One region of the Pantoea sp. E2023-21 genome, then DNA from elsewhere that is predicted to be linked to it. Evidence: predicted binding sites of a transcription regulator. Region 1 holds the regulator's gene; the other holds the start of a gene.
What was found. The regulator Fur, encoded in region 1, represses iron uptake genes when iron is present. The targets are predictions, from matches to a motif close to ATAATAATGAGAACNACTATCAA.
Positions count from the first base shown of each region.

Region 1 (7,321 bases):
AACGGCAGGTCAGCCAATCCTGGAAATGGATTTGGATTTCCTCAACGCCAACGCACGCTCGATGATCAGTCCGGTTGTCGTCAGCAATAGCGATGATTTTGCCGGTCTGAATTTACTGGCAACCGGTTCAGTGGTTGCAGGCCAAACCCCGCTGTACGAGGTTAAAGGCTAAGTCCTTGTGATTGAGCCAGAAGGCAGGAAGCGATTCCTGCCTTTTTTGTTTTAAAACGACCAACAAACGGTTGTTTCCCTCCTGCGCTTTGTGGATCATACTCCGTTACTTCGTGGTACAAATCACCCGTTATAGTTTTTGAGGATTTTGAGATGAGTGAGGCTGAAGCCCGCCCAACGAACTTTATTCGTCAGATCATCGACGAAGATTTGGCGAGCGGTAAGCACAGCAGTGTGCATACCCGTTTCCCGCCTGAGCCCAATGGTTATCTGCATATTGGCCATGCGAAATCTATCTGCCTGAACTTTGGTATCGCACAAGACTACCAAGGTGAGTGCAATCTGCGTTTCGATGACACTAATCCGGTAAAAGAAGATCTGGAGTTTGTCGAATCCATTAAGCGTGACGTGCAATGGCTGGGCTTTGAGTGGAGCGGCAACATTCGTTACTCCTCAGACTACTTCGACCAATTGTTCAACTATGCGGTTGAGCTGATTAACAAAGGTCTGGCATACGTTGATGAACTGTCGGCGGATGAAATTCGTGAGTATCGCGGTTCCCTGACGGCGCCGGGCAAAAACAGCCCGTATCGCGATCGCAGCGTGGAAGAAAACTTAGCGCTGTTCCAGAAGATGCGCGATGGCGGTTTCGAAGAGGGCAAAGCTTGTCTGCGTGCCAAAATCGATATGGCGTCCAGCTTTATCGTGATGCGCGATCCGGTGCTGTACCGCATTAAGTTTGCCGATCACCATCAGACCGGCAGCAAGTGGTGCATCTATCCGATGTACGACTTCACGCATTGCATTTCGGATGCGATTGAAGGCATTACGCATTCTCTCTGCACGCTGGAGTTCCAGGATAACCGTCGCTTGTACGATTGGGTGCTGGATAACATCACTATCCCAGTGCATCCGCGTCAGTATGAGTTCTCGCGCCTGAATCTGGAATACGCCGTGATGTCGAAGCGTAAACTGACTCAGTTGGTAAGCGAGAAGGTTGTAGAAGGCTGGGACGATCCGCGCATGCTGACCGTTTCCGGTCTGCGTCGTCGTGGTTACAGCGCCGCTTCTATCCGTGAGTTCTGCCGCCGCATCGGCGTAACCAAGCAGGACAATATCGTGGAGATGGCGTCATTAGAATCGTGCATTCGTGACGATCTCAATGAAAACGCGCCACGTGCCATGGCTGTAATGGATCCGCTGAAGGTCGTAATCGAGAACCTCCCTGCAGGTCATGAAGAGATCATCAGCATGCCGAATCATCCGAACAAACCGGAGATGGGCACGCGTGAAGTGCCATTCAGCCGTGAAGTGTGGATCGATCGCGCTGACTTCCGTGAAGAAGCCAACAAGCAATATAAACGTCTGGTGCTGGGTAAAGAAGTGCGTCTGCGTAATGCCTACGTGATCCGTGCCGAACGTGTGGCGAAGGACGATGAAGGTAATATCACCTGCATCTACTGTACCTGCGACGTTGATACTCTGAGCAAAGATCCAGCTGATGGCCGTAAAGTGAAAGGCGTCATCCATTGGGTTTCTGCTATTCACGCGTTGCCAGCGGAATTCCGCCTGTATGATCGTCTGTTCAGTGTGCCAAATCCGGGCGCGGCTGAGGATTTCCTCACCACCATTAACCCGAACTCACTGGAGACTAAACAAGGCTTCGTTGAGCCAGGTCTACGTGTAGCCGAGCCAATGGCAGCGTACCAGTTTGAACGCGAAGGTTATTTCTGTGCTGATAGTGTGTATTCACAGCCATCCAAACTGGTGTTTAACCGCACCGTTGGCTTGCGTGATACCTGGGCAAAGATCGGCGATTAAGCGTTTTTGACATCACGCGATATGATCATGTAAGGGCGAGCAATCGCCCTTTTTTATTATCTCTATTTGGCAAGCTACAACCTTTTATGCTGCCCGCCTCATCAAGCCTATAATTCCTCATTTGCGACTATTCTGACTTTAGAATAATTAACCCATTTGCCAGTGTGAAAAACTTTTTTTCAGGTAGGCTATGCGCTCTCAGACGTTGCTCCGCGGGTTATCTAAGGAAAAAAAATGACAAGTCTCGCTCAGGAAGCTAAGCATAGCGTGGTCGTTTTACATCAGCTTATCGAACGTATTTTCAATCAGGCAGAAGGTAGCGACGACAGTATTGACCTGTTTTTGTCGTACTTTCATCCCGAATTTAAAATGGTGACGCCGCAAGGCAAAAGATTGGATCTCAACGAAATGGAAGTGCTTTTTCGCCAGCTGCAGGGACAGCGTGAAGGTATGCGCATTGCGACCAGTGAGCACGCCATCATTTCGCAGCAAAGCGAGGAAGTGACGATTCAGTATCGTGAATTACAGATGATGAACGGTACCAATCAGAGCCGCATTTCACTGGCGGTACTGGATTGCAGCACCACCATTCCTCGCTGGCGTTACCTGCAAGAAACTTTCGTTGCCTGATTTCAGGTATAAAAAAACCGGCTCAAGCGCCGGTTTTTTTATACTGCATAGCACACTCAATTACTTATCGTGGAGCGAGTCGTCTTCGCGGCAGTCTCCCAGCGCACAGTGACCGTAGAGGTACAGGCTGTGGTTGCTGAGTTTGATGCCATGGCGAGTGGCAATTTCACGCTGACGCGTTTCAATTGATTCATCGCTGAATTCGATAACTTTGCCACAATCCAGGCAAATCAAGTGATCATGGTGATGCTGCTGAGTCAGTTCGAAGACAGATTTACCGCCTTCAAAGTTATGACGGGTTACGATGCCCGCGTCGTCAAACTGGTTAAGAACGCGATACACCGTCGCCAGGCCAATCTCTTCGCCCATATCAATCAGGCGCTTGTACAAATCTTCCGCACTGACGTGATGGGACTCGGGGCCAGGTCCCTGAAGCACTTCCAGAATTTTCAGTCTGGGTAGCGTGACTTTCAGGCCAGCCTTCTTCAATGCGGAGTTGTTGTCAGTCATGCGGATATTGTCCTGTTACTTTGCTAGTCACTTGCGGCGCAGGGGCCTTGAATGTTTAGGTCAACGCGCATTCTCATTTGCGTCTCATTATAGAACTCAAGCAGTGAAATGAAAACCAAAGCAACGTCCTTAATCACCAAAGGCTGTAAGGATAATGTCACTAACGTCTTCATGACGCTTGGGTTTTGGATTCCATTTCACTCAGCCTCATTCTACTGCCAGAGGAATAAGCGGATGACCATTGCGGGTATTCTACAGATTTGCGGGGAAAAGTTAAAAAACCGTAGCTATTATTTTTATAGGAAATTCCGTTACCCGATGTGAGATTACGCCCACATCGGGCAGAGCAGGGAATCAGGCTTCAATAATCTCTTTCAGCTGCAGCTCGTCAAAGATCTGCTTAACCCACTTCTCAACACGTTCGTTGGTCAATTCCGGCTGACGATCTTCGTCGATAGCCAGACCAAGGAAGTTTTTATCATCGGCCAGGCCTTTTGATGCTTCAAAATGATAGCCTTCAGTTGGCCAGTGACCGACGATCACCGCACCGTTCGGCTCGATGATGTCACGGATGGTGCCCATCGCATCACAGAAGTACTCGGCGTAATCTTCCTGATCGCCACAACCAAACAACGCTACCAGCTTGCCATTGAAGTCAATCTCTTCCAGCGTCGGGAAGAAATCATCCCAGTCACACTGCGCTTCGCCGTAATACCAGGTTGGAATGCCCAGCAGCAGGATGTCGAAAGCCTCGAGATCTTCTTTGGTGCTCTTAGCAATGTCATGCACTTCGGCGACATCTTTACCCAGTTGTTTCTGGATCATCTTTGCAATATTTTCAGTGTTGCCGGTATCGCTGCCGAAGAAAATGCCTACGATTGCCATGGGTTAGGTAACCTCTTAAATCCTGATTGTGAATGTAAGTCAGTTGACTGCACAGTTATGCGAATAATAGCAGACCGGTAAAAAGTGCGGAACGTGTAAAGCCGTGACTTTGTGTTCCAGCGTGCGGTCTTCGTGCGTTACGACAGTTTGAGCTGTGCCAGCAGCATTTGTTCAATCAATTCGCTGCGACTGATATTTTGCTGATCGGCCAGCGTGCTGAGCGCGTCAACCGCTTCGCTCGACATCTTCAGCTCAACACGACGCAGCCCACGCACTTTATCGCGCTTGAGCTGATTACGTTTGTTGATGCGTAACTGTTCATCACGCGTCAGCGGGCTAGTTTTCGGGCGACCAGGACGCCGCTCGTCTGCGAAGAGATCAAGCGTAGTGCGGTCTGTCTGTTCTTTTGCCATGGTTTGTAAAACTGAGTGGGCGCGAACGGCGGAAAGGCGCTGCGCGATTAAAACATTATCGGCCCGACCACGGCGAAAAACACGCTGTGGCAAATTTTTAGCGCGACATCATACTCCAGCGCCTTCCCTGACGCCAATCCTAAAGCGCAAGCGGCAAGCTTTTGCTTTTACAGGTTAAAGAAACGCCGAACGGCGCGTAACACCGCATCGGGTTTCTCAGCATGCACCCAATGTCCGGCGCCGTTGATCACGTGCGCATGCGCCTGCGGGAACTGACGCAGCAGGGCATCGCGATGCTGATTATCCAGATAAGGCGAATCGCCGCCGCGGATAAACAGTGCCGGATGCGACCACGCAGGAATTTCCTCCCAGCCGGATAGGGTGCTGTAGTTATCCCACAGCACGGGCACGTTAAAGCGCCATTCGCCTTCAGCGAAAGACTTAAGGATAAACTGGATCACGCCATCCTCAGCAATATGCTGACGCATCACTTCAGCGGCTTCACTGCGACGCGTGACGCCCGCAGCGGTGACGGCACGAATAGCGGCAAAAATTTCGTCATGGCGGCGTGTCTGATAATCAACGGGCGCGATATCGATCATCACCATTTTTTCAATGCGTTCTGGCGCAATCGCGCTGAGCGCCATGGCGATTTTGCCACCCATTGAGTGGCCGATCACGCCAGCGCGATCGATGTTGTGTGCATCCAGCGTTGCGACAATGTCCTGTGCCATGGCGTGATAGTTCATCACATCGCTTCGCGGGGACAAGCCGTGGTTACGCACATCAACCTGCAGTGTGGGACGAGCATCGCGCACACCTCGCGCCAGCACGCCAAGATTATCAAGGCTACCAAAAAGACCATGGATTAACAGAATCGGCGTGGCATCAGGGGTAGATTGTTCAGTTTGCAGACGGGCGTTCAAAATCATGGCTAAAGTTCTTACGGTTGTGACCTTGGCTTAGGTTATCATGGATTCACCTGTCCAGCAGTCAGGCCGGTGGGCATTAGGGCATATTCCGACTTTTGCCCGGAAACGTTGCCAACGCTATCGGCTGCCACGGATTTAACTTTATAATCCTTATGTTAGAACCCGCTCACATTTTGCACGACTGGATTTTGCTAAAGCCGTTGCAATAATGCGTGGTTCTGTCATTTGCCAGAATCGTACGGAAAAAGATGAAAACGATTGAAGTTGACGAAGAACTCTACCGTTATATTGCCAGCCACACGCAGCACATTGGTGAAAGCGCCTCAGATATTTTGCGCCGCATGTTGAAGTTCACCGCCGGACAGAGCGCACCTGCTGTGCCTGCCGCTGGTGCATCAATGAAAGAAGCTCAATCTGCCAGCCGCGAAGCGCGTCCTCAGGATCGCGTTCGTGCGGTGCGTGAACTGCTGCTTTCCGATGAATATGCCGAGCAGAATAAGGCGGTTAACCGCTTTATGTTGGTACTGTCAACGCTCTATCGTCTTGATCCGGCTGCGTTTGCTGAAGCTACTGCCTCGCTGCAGGGCCGTACCCGCGTCTACTTTGCGGGCGACGAGCACACGCTGCTGCAAAATGGCACCCATACCAAGCCTAAGCACGTTCCCGGCACACCGTACTGGGTGATCACGAATACCAATACAGGTCGCAAATGCAGCATGGTGGAACACATCATGCTGGCTATGCAGTTCCCACAGGAACTGACAGAGAAAGTTCGCGGCACCATTTAACTGAAGCGTCAGGGAGAAGCGCCAATGGCCAATCACCCCCGTGCTGGGCAGCCTGCCCAGCAGAGCGATTTGATTAACGTTGCACAATTAACCTCGCAGTATTACGTCCTGAAGCCCGATGTGGCGAATCCGGATCATGCGGTGAAATTTGGCACTTCAGGCCACCGCGGCAGCGCGGGACGCCAAAGCTTCAATGAACAGCACATTTTAGCGATCGCCCAGGCAATTGCTGAAGAGCGCAAAAAGAACGGCATCACCGGTCCATGCTACGTCGGTAAAGACACGCATGCGCTGTCTGAGCCAGCGATTCTGTCAGTGCTGGAAGTGCTGGCCGCTAACGGCGTGGACGTGATTGTGCAGCAGGACAACGGTTATACACCGACGCCTGCCATCTCTAACGCCATTCTTGAGCACAACAAACGCGGCGGCGCGCAGGCGGACGGCATCGTTATCACGCCTTCACACAACCCACCGGAAGATGGTGGTATCAAATACAATCCGCCAAACGGTGGCCCGGCTGATACCAACGTCACCAAAGTGGTAGAAGATCGCGCTAACCAGCTGATCAAAGGCGAGCTGAAAGACGTGAAACGTCTGCCGCTGGATCAGGCATGGGCGAGCGGTCACATCGTTGAGCAGGATCTGATCCAGCCGTACGTTGAAGGTCTGGCGCAGGTGATTGACTTCGCCGCCATCCAGAAAGCGGGTCTGAAAATTGGCGTGGATCCGTTAGGCGGTTCTGGCATTGCTTACTGGCAGCGCATCGCTGAGCATTACCAGCTTGATCTGACCATCGTTAACGATGCGATCGATCAAACTTTCCGTTTCATGCATCTGGATAAAGATGGCGTGGTGCGTATGGACTGCTCATCAGAGTGCGCGATGGCCGGTTTGCTGGCGTATAAAGACAAATTCGACCTGGCCTTTGGTAACGATCCCGATTACGACCGTCACGGTATCGTCACGCCTGCGGGTCTGATGAATCCGAACCACTATCTGGCGGTAGCGATCAACTACCTCTTCCAGCATCGCCCACAGTGGGGCAAAGACGTTGCTGTGGGTAAAACCCTGGTTTCCAGCGCAATGATTGACCGCGTTGTCAACGACATTGGCCGTAAGCTGGTGGAAGTACCGGTTGGTTTCAAATGGTTCGTTGATGGTCTGTTCGATG
Region 1 is NZ_CP195344.1:319,538-326,858, forward strand. Features, by position in the region: gene nagE (N-acetylglucosamine-specific PTS transporter subunit IIBC) at 1-172, shown strand, start outside; gene glnS (glutamine--tRNA ligase) at 325-1,992, shown strand; gene ACRQ84_RS01555 (hypothetical protein) at 2,227-2,622, shown strand; gene fur (ferric iron uptake transcriptional regulator) at 2,683-3,132, opposite strand; gene fldA (flavodoxin FldA) at 3,487-4,017, opposite strand; gene ybfE (LexA regulated protein) at 4,155-4,430, opposite strand; gene ybfF (esterase) at 4,598-5,362, opposite strand; gene seqA (replication initiation negative regulator SeqA) at 5,611-6,150, shown strand; gene pgm (phosphoglucomutase (alpha-D-glucose-1,6-bisphosphate-dependent)) at 6,175-7,321, shown strand, end outside.

Region 2 (7,321 bases), 660 kb from region 1:
GCTCAGTACATCCAATTCGCGATAGCTAATTTGACGATCGCCATCAATCACCGCAATGGCATCGTTGTGCTGATGGCGCGCCAAAATGTCGGTCATCGGCACATCCAGCCAGTAGCCTTTTTCACGGTAGCGCGCAGCCAGATCGTCCGGCCAGCGAGTATAGGGAATGCTCATGCTCTTTCCTTTATTGCAGTCCAAAGGCGCGCAACATGGTGTCCAGCTTCACGCCGGTTTCGCGCCACTCTGATTCGGGTTGTGAATCGGCAACAATGCCCGCGCCGGCAAACAGGCGCACGCGGGTGCCCTGTACGGTGCCGCAGCGGATGGTGACCACCCATTCGCCATTGCCCTCGCTATCGCACCAGCCAACGATGCCGCCGAACAATTGACGATCAAAAGGTTCCAGCTGCTGGATGAGCTGCTGCGCGCGTTGATGCGGGAAGCCGCTCAGCGCCGGGGTGGGATGCAGCAAGCAGGCCAGCGACAGCGCATTTTCGCGCTCATCCTGCGCTTCGCCATCGATTTGCGTGGCCAGATGCCACAGCGTGGCAGTGGTAATCAGCGAAGGAATGGTTGGCACCGACAGCAAACGGCTGCGCGGCTGCAACGTGTCGCGCATCGCGTCGGTCACTAGCTTATGCTCATGACGATCTTTGCGGGAATCCATTAGCGTTTCGCCAGCGGCGCGATCCTGCTGTGCATCGTCATGACTGCGCCGCGCCGAGCCCGCCAGCGGGCAAGAGCTAAAATCGCGCCCCTGTTTGCGCAGCATCAGTTCCGGACTGGCGCCAATCAGCGCACCGCCTTGCGGCAGCGGCAGATGGAAATGGTAGCTGTTGGGGTTCTGCGCAATCACGCGCTGCATCAGTGCTGCGGTATCAACCGGCTGTTCGGTAACGATATCCATCAGACGCGACAGCACCACTTTATCCAGATCGCCGCGCTGCGTGGCCGCCACCGCATCTGCCACCATCGTGGTAAACACATCGTGGTCCGGCACCGCGGTGCGACGACGCACCTGTGGCAGATCGCTGACGTTTTCCGGCAGCGCGTTTTGCAGGTCGACGCGATTAAACGTCTGATAGGATTCAGGAATAAACAGCGCAGCAGGCTGGCTGACGTCAAACGGGATCGCCCCGACCAGAATCGGATTATCGATGCCCTGTTTTTTCGCCGCCGCAAAGTGCTGCCGCAGCTGTAGTTGAAAATCACCATCAAGCGACGCAGCATCCTCTACCGGTGCAGTCACAGTGGTATAGCATCCTTGCGTTGCCAAACTACGCCACGGCGAGGTAAAGAGGAAACCACGGCTTAGCGCGGAATAATCCTTCAGCCAGGCATTTTCAAACGTGGAAGATTCCACCATAATTTTCACCTATAAATGATAAGATTATTAAGAATGATTATCATTTTTATTATGGGCCAGTAACCTACGTCGATTGGATAAACGTGTCAATCCATTCGCGGGATTTCACGCGCGTTTAGACGTAATCAGGCGCTGACGCTAAGCAGGGCAATATGCTAAAAAGTGGACCAAAACTTATGAATAAATGCGGTTTTTGGGGCCTTGCAGCCCTTATGTGTGTTTTCCAGATTTTCACCAACGTCGCGCATGCCGAGCAAGGCTGGCCGCGCACCGTGCAGGGCGCTAACGGATCGATCACGCTGAACAAAGCGCCGCAGCGCATTGTGTCGACCAGCGTTACGCTGACCGGATCGCTGCTGGCCATTGATGCGCCGGTGATCGCTTCCGGCGCGACGGCGCCGAACAGTCGCCTGGCTGACGATCAGGGATTCTTCCGCCAGTGGAGCGATGTTGCCAAAAAACAGCATCTTCAACGTTTATACATCGGTGAGCCGAATGCCGAAGCGGTTGCTGCGCAAGCGCCGGATCTGATTATTGTCAGCGCCACCGGCAACGATTCCGCCCTCAAGCTCGCCGACCAGTTTTCCGCCATCGCCCCGACGCTGGTGATCAATTACGACGACAAAAGCTGGCAGGATGTCGTCACGCTGTTAGGTCAGGCGACCGGTCATGACGCGCAGGCGGCGCAGCGCATTAACGCTTTCGACGACCGTGAGGCGGCGCTGAAAAAAGCCATCACGCTGCCGCCGCAGCCGGTCTCCGCCATGGTGTGGAACGGCGGCGGACGCGCCGTCAATCTGTGGACCGCCGCCTCGGCACAGGGCAAGTTGCTGGAACAGTTGGGCTTCACTCTGGCAGCGCCACCCGCCACGGTTGAGCAGGGGCACAGCATGGGTCAGCGTAAAGACATCATTCAGCTGTCGGGCGAAAATGTCGCCAGCGGCCTGACCGGTAAAACCTTCCTGCTGTTTGCTGCTGACGATAAAACCACGGCGTCGGTGCTGAGCAATCCGTTCCTCGCGCAAAACGCCGCGGTGCAAAACAAGCAGGTTTACGAAATGGGTGTCGATTCGTTCCGTCTCGATTACTACAGCGCCAGCAATTTGCTCGCGCGTTTGGAAAAGCTGTTCGTTAAATCATGATGCCTGTTCCGCCAGCGCTGGCGCTGGCGGATGGTAACGACGTAAACGCCCCATCACCCACCACATCACAATGCCCAGCAGCGCCGCCGCAAAGCCAAACACTGCGGCGGCCTGCGGTGGCAGCAGCCATGAACCCATTGCGCCAATCACCGCCGCACCAATCGCATCACCGGTCACGTTCTGCGCGGTCCACAAGCCGTTGATGCGGCCTAACAAATGATCCGGCGTTAATGCCTGAATCATCGCGTATTGCACCAGGCTGTTGATGGCGCTGAAGTAACCAAACGCCACCAGACAGGCTAACGCCAGCGGCAGATTCGGCATCAGGCTAAACAAACCCAACGCGATAAACGCCGCAATGGCGCTACCAAGCACCAGTTGTCCAGGACGCGCAGCGTGTTTCAGTTTACCGCTGGTGAACGCGCCGATCGCGGCCCCAAGCGGCACCGCGGCGTACATTAAGCCAAGCTGGTCAGCGCTCACTGACCAATGCGGTGCGAGAGAGGGATAGAGCACGCGCACCGCGCTGGCTAAGGTCACCAGCGCCCCAATCAGCGCCACCATGCCGACAATTGGACTGGCGAAGAGAAATTGCACGCCAGCCGCGAGGGATTTCAGCGGATGTTCACGCGGCTGCGGTGGAGGCGGCAAGGTGGGCAATTTCAGCAGCGTTAGCACGGTGAGCAGTGTACCGAATGCGGCAAGTGCGTAATTCCACATCACGCCGCCGTGGGCAATCACCAGACCGGCAATCGCCGGTGATAAAATCGAACCAAAGCGCACCGTTAACATGGTGATAGCGCCTGCCTGCATAATGTTTTCCCGACCCACCAGGGCCGGCGTCGCTGCCAGCAGCGCGGTGACGCCAATCGCGCCGAAGAAGCCATCCCAGAAGCCGAGCAGATAAACGGCGATTAATGAAGGTTCCGGCAGCGCGGCGTTGATCGCCAGTGCGATAAAGCCTAAGCCGCAGGTGGATCGGGCAAACAGGATCAGCTTCTTACGCTCATGGCGATCCGCTAATACGCCGCCGGTCAGCAGGCCGATAAACATGCCAGCAGCAGCCAGCGTCACCGCCAATCCCACCAGCAGCGGTGAATGGGTCAGGTGCTGAATCTGCACCGGCACCGCCACGGCAAGCATGCCGAGCGCGACAATCGAGATAAAACGCGCGATAAACACCGCGCGAAAAGCCGGATGGGTTTTCAGCAGCGAGAGATCGATAAAGTGGGAAGATTTGTTCATGTGTTCGCCTTATTGCACCAATTTTCCTCATCGTCCGCGAGGCGAGTCATGGTAACATAGCTAAACGCGAGTAATAACGATAACCATTATCAAGTTACATCGCGCATGCGACGACGTTGAACAGTGAAGGTTTAGAACGCTATGCGCCAGATTCGTGCATTAGCAGGCTCAGGGATTCTGCTCTTGCTCCTCATCGCGCTCAGCTTAATGCTGGGGGCAAAATCAATACCGCTTCCCGATGTATTTCATTCGCTTACCTCCAGCTGCAATAGCGCGGAGTGCGTGATTGTGCGCGACGCGCGCCTGCCGCGCACCTTGGCCGGTTTGCTGGCGGGCGTGGCGCTGGGGCTGGCCGGTGCGTTGATGCAGAGCCTCACGCGTAATCCGCTGGCCGATCCCGGCATTCTTGGCGTCAACGCCGGCGCAGGTTTCGCGGTGGTGATGGGTATTGCGCTGTTCGGTGCTGACTCTCCAGTGGATTGGCTGGGTTTCGCCTTTGGCGGTGCATTGTTGTCTTCATTGCTGGTGGCGATGACCGGCGCGATTGGCGGTGGGCGCGTCAATCCGGTGCGTCTTACCTTAGCGGGCGTGGCGCTGGGCGCGGTGCTGGATGGGTTAACCTCTGGTTTGTCGCTGCTCAATCCCGACATCTACGATCATCTGCGCTTCTGGCACAGCGGCTCGCTGGATATTCGCAATTTCGCCACGCTGCGCACGCTGTTCCCGGCGGTGCTGATCGGCAGTGTAGTCGCTATCGCGCTGTCGCAGGCGCTGAACAGTTTGAGTATGGGCGGTGACATGGCGACCGCGCTCGGTACGCGGGTGGCGCGCACCCAATTGCTGGGTCTGCTGGCGATTGCGCTGCTGTGCGGGGCAGCCACGGCGGCAGTGGGGCCGATTGCCTTTGTCGGTTTGATGACGCCGCACTTTGCCCGCTGGCTGGTGGGCAACGATCACCGCTGGATGCTGCCCGCAACTGCGCTGATCACCCCGATTCTGCTCCTCGCCGCCGATATTCTTGGACGCCTGCTGGTGGCGGGCGAGCTGCGGGTTTCCATCGTTACCGCGATGCTCGGTGCGCCAATGCTGATTGTGCTGGTGCGCCGTAAATTAGGCCGAGGTGCGCTATGACGCGTCGAGCCTGGTTACATACCTTGTGGCTGCTGTTCGCTTGTGGCTTGCTGGCATATTTAGCGATGACGCGCGGTGCATTGCCGATCAGCGGTGAACAAATCTGGCAAATTCTGCTCGGGCAGGGCGCCAGCAACGTCAAACTGATCGTGCTGGAGTGGCGCTTGCCACGCGTACTGATGGCGCTGCTGATTGGTGCGGCGTTAGGCATCAGTGGCGCGATTTTTCAGTCGCTGCTGCGTAACCCGCTGGGTAGCCCCGACATTCTTGGCTTTAACACCGGCGCGTACAGCGGCGTATTAGTCGCGCTGGTGCTGTTCAATCAAAGCGTCACGGCGATGACCGGCGCAGCGTTGATGGGCGGTATCGCCACGGCGGCGTTGGTTTATCTGTTTGCCTGGCGCAACGGCGTGGAGACCTTCCGTCTGATTATCGTCGGCATCAGCGTGCGTGCGCTGCTGATGGCGTTAAATTCATGGCTGATTATCAGCGCCTCGCTGGAGTCGGCGCTGAGTGCCGGCTTGTGGAGCGCCGGATCGCTCAACAGCATCACCTGGGCGAAAACCCCGCCGGTCATTGCGGTATTGCTGGTGGCGTTATTGCTGATGGCGTTGCTGGCGCGGCGGATGCGCTTGCTGGAGATGGGCGACGATACCGCCTGCGCGCTCGGCGTGCCGGTAGAGCGTAGCCGCATGTGGTTGATGCTGATTGGCGTGGTGCTCACGGCAGCGTCAACGGCGCTGGTCGGGCCGATTTCGTTTGTTGCGCTGCTGGCACCGCAGATTGCCCGCCGTCTGGGCGGCGGCGTTAAAGGCGCTTTGCCGCTGGCGGCGCTGTGCGGCGCGCTGTTACTGATTGCCGCAGACTTCGCCGCACAGCATCTGTTCCTGCCTTATCAATTACCGGTTGGCGTGATTACCGTCAGCCTCGGTGGACTTTATCTGATTGTTTTACTGGTGCGGGAGGCGCGACGCCAATGACTGATATCCCTTCACGTCTGCGCGGCGATGGCCTGACGCTGGGCTACGACAAAAAGGTGGTGGCAGAGAATCTGTCGGTGGCGATTCCGCAAGGTGAGCTGACGGTGATTATCGGTCCTAACGCCTGCGGAAAATCGACGCTGCTGCGCACGCTGAGTCGCCTGCATACGCCGCTGAAAGGTGAGGTATTGCTGGATGGTGCGGCGATTGCCGGCTATCCCACTAAAGAGGTGGCGCGGCGTCTGGGTCTGCTGCCGCAAAGTTCCAACGCGCCGGCGGGCATTAGCGTCACCGAGTTGGTGGCGCGCGGACGTTATCCACATCAGGCGTTATTTGGGCGCTGGCGTGCGGAAGATGAAGCGGCGGTACAGAGCGCGATGCGAGCCACCGGCGTGGCCGATTTGGCTCAACAATCGGTGGATACCTTATCGGGCGGGCAGCGTCAGCGCGTGTGGATTGCCATGGTGCTGGCGCAGGAAACGCCGCTGCTGCTGCTGGATGAACCCACCACCTGGCTGGACATCACCCATCAGATTGAGCTGCTGGAGCTGATGCAGGAGCTGAATCAACAGCATGGACGCACGCTGGTGGTGGTGCTGCACGATCTCAATCACGCCTGTCGCTATGCCACGCATTTGATCGCGATGCGTTACGGGAAGATTGTCGCCGAAGGGAAGCCGTCGGAGATCGTGACGCCCGCGTTGATCGAGCAGGTGTATGGCTTGCGCTGCGTGATTGTGGAAGATCCGGTGGCACATACGCCGATGATTGTGCCGTTGGGGCGCGGAGGATAATCAAGATTGCGCGATAAATCGCGCCGCTACGAATATGTTCATTATTCCGTAGCGGCGCAATTTATTGCGCTTATTGCAATATATCCCTGAGCAGCGGTCCAATCTGCTCAAACATCTGTGGTGAAATGATCTCGACGTGGGCGCAATCCATCGGCCACACCTGCAGTTCGCCCACATACGGCGCCCAGGCGCGACGTGCATCCTGGCCTGGCTGCTGCGTCTGTTCAGCGAGGAACAGCGTGGCACGACCGTTGAAACGGGCGCTGCGTGCCGTTGCCAGCAGACGCACCGAACTGGCGTAGTTGGCCTCAATGGTGTCGAACATCGCGCGCATCTCTTCGCCGGCTTGATGGCGCTGCGCGGCGATAAACTGCTCGCGTTCACGGTTCACTTCTTCCAACACCGCGGGATCCAGCATATTCTCGCCGCGTTTCTCATCCCAGTTCTGCGTTTCTGGTGGCCAGGTATCCAGCAAGCCGAGGAACGCCACTTTTTCACCCGCCGCTTCCAGCCGCGCCGCAATACCTTGTGCCAGCGTGCCGCCCAGCGAATAGCCAAGGAAATAATAAGGTCCGTGCGGTTGCACCTCGCGCAGGGTTTGCAGATGGGCATCGCAGACTTCATCCAGATGCGCGCTTTGATTCAGCGGGCTGTTGGGATCGG
Region 2 is NZ_CP195344.1:3,763,996-3,771,316, forward strand. Features, by position in the region: gene ACRQ84_RS17585 ((2,3-dihydroxybenzoyl)adenylate synthase) at 1-174, opposite strand, end outside; gene ACRQ84_RS17590 (isochorismate synthase) at 185-1,366, opposite strand; gene fepB (Fe2+-enterobactin ABC transporter substrate-binding protein) at 1,543-2,508, shown strand; gene entS (enterobactin transporter EntS) at 2,503-3,753, opposite strand; gene fepD (Fe(3+)-siderophore ABC transporter permease) at 3,895-4,884, shown strand; gene fepG (iron-enterobactin ABC transporter permease) at 4,881-5,864, shown strand; gene ACRQ84_RS17615 (ATP-binding cassette domain-containing protein) at 5,861-6,658, shown strand; gene ACRQ84_RS17620 (enterobactin synthase subunit F) at 6,729-7,321, opposite strand, start outside.
Region 2: the regulator Fur is predicted to act here: its motif matches at 3,824-3,846, upstream of entS (enterobactin transporter EntS).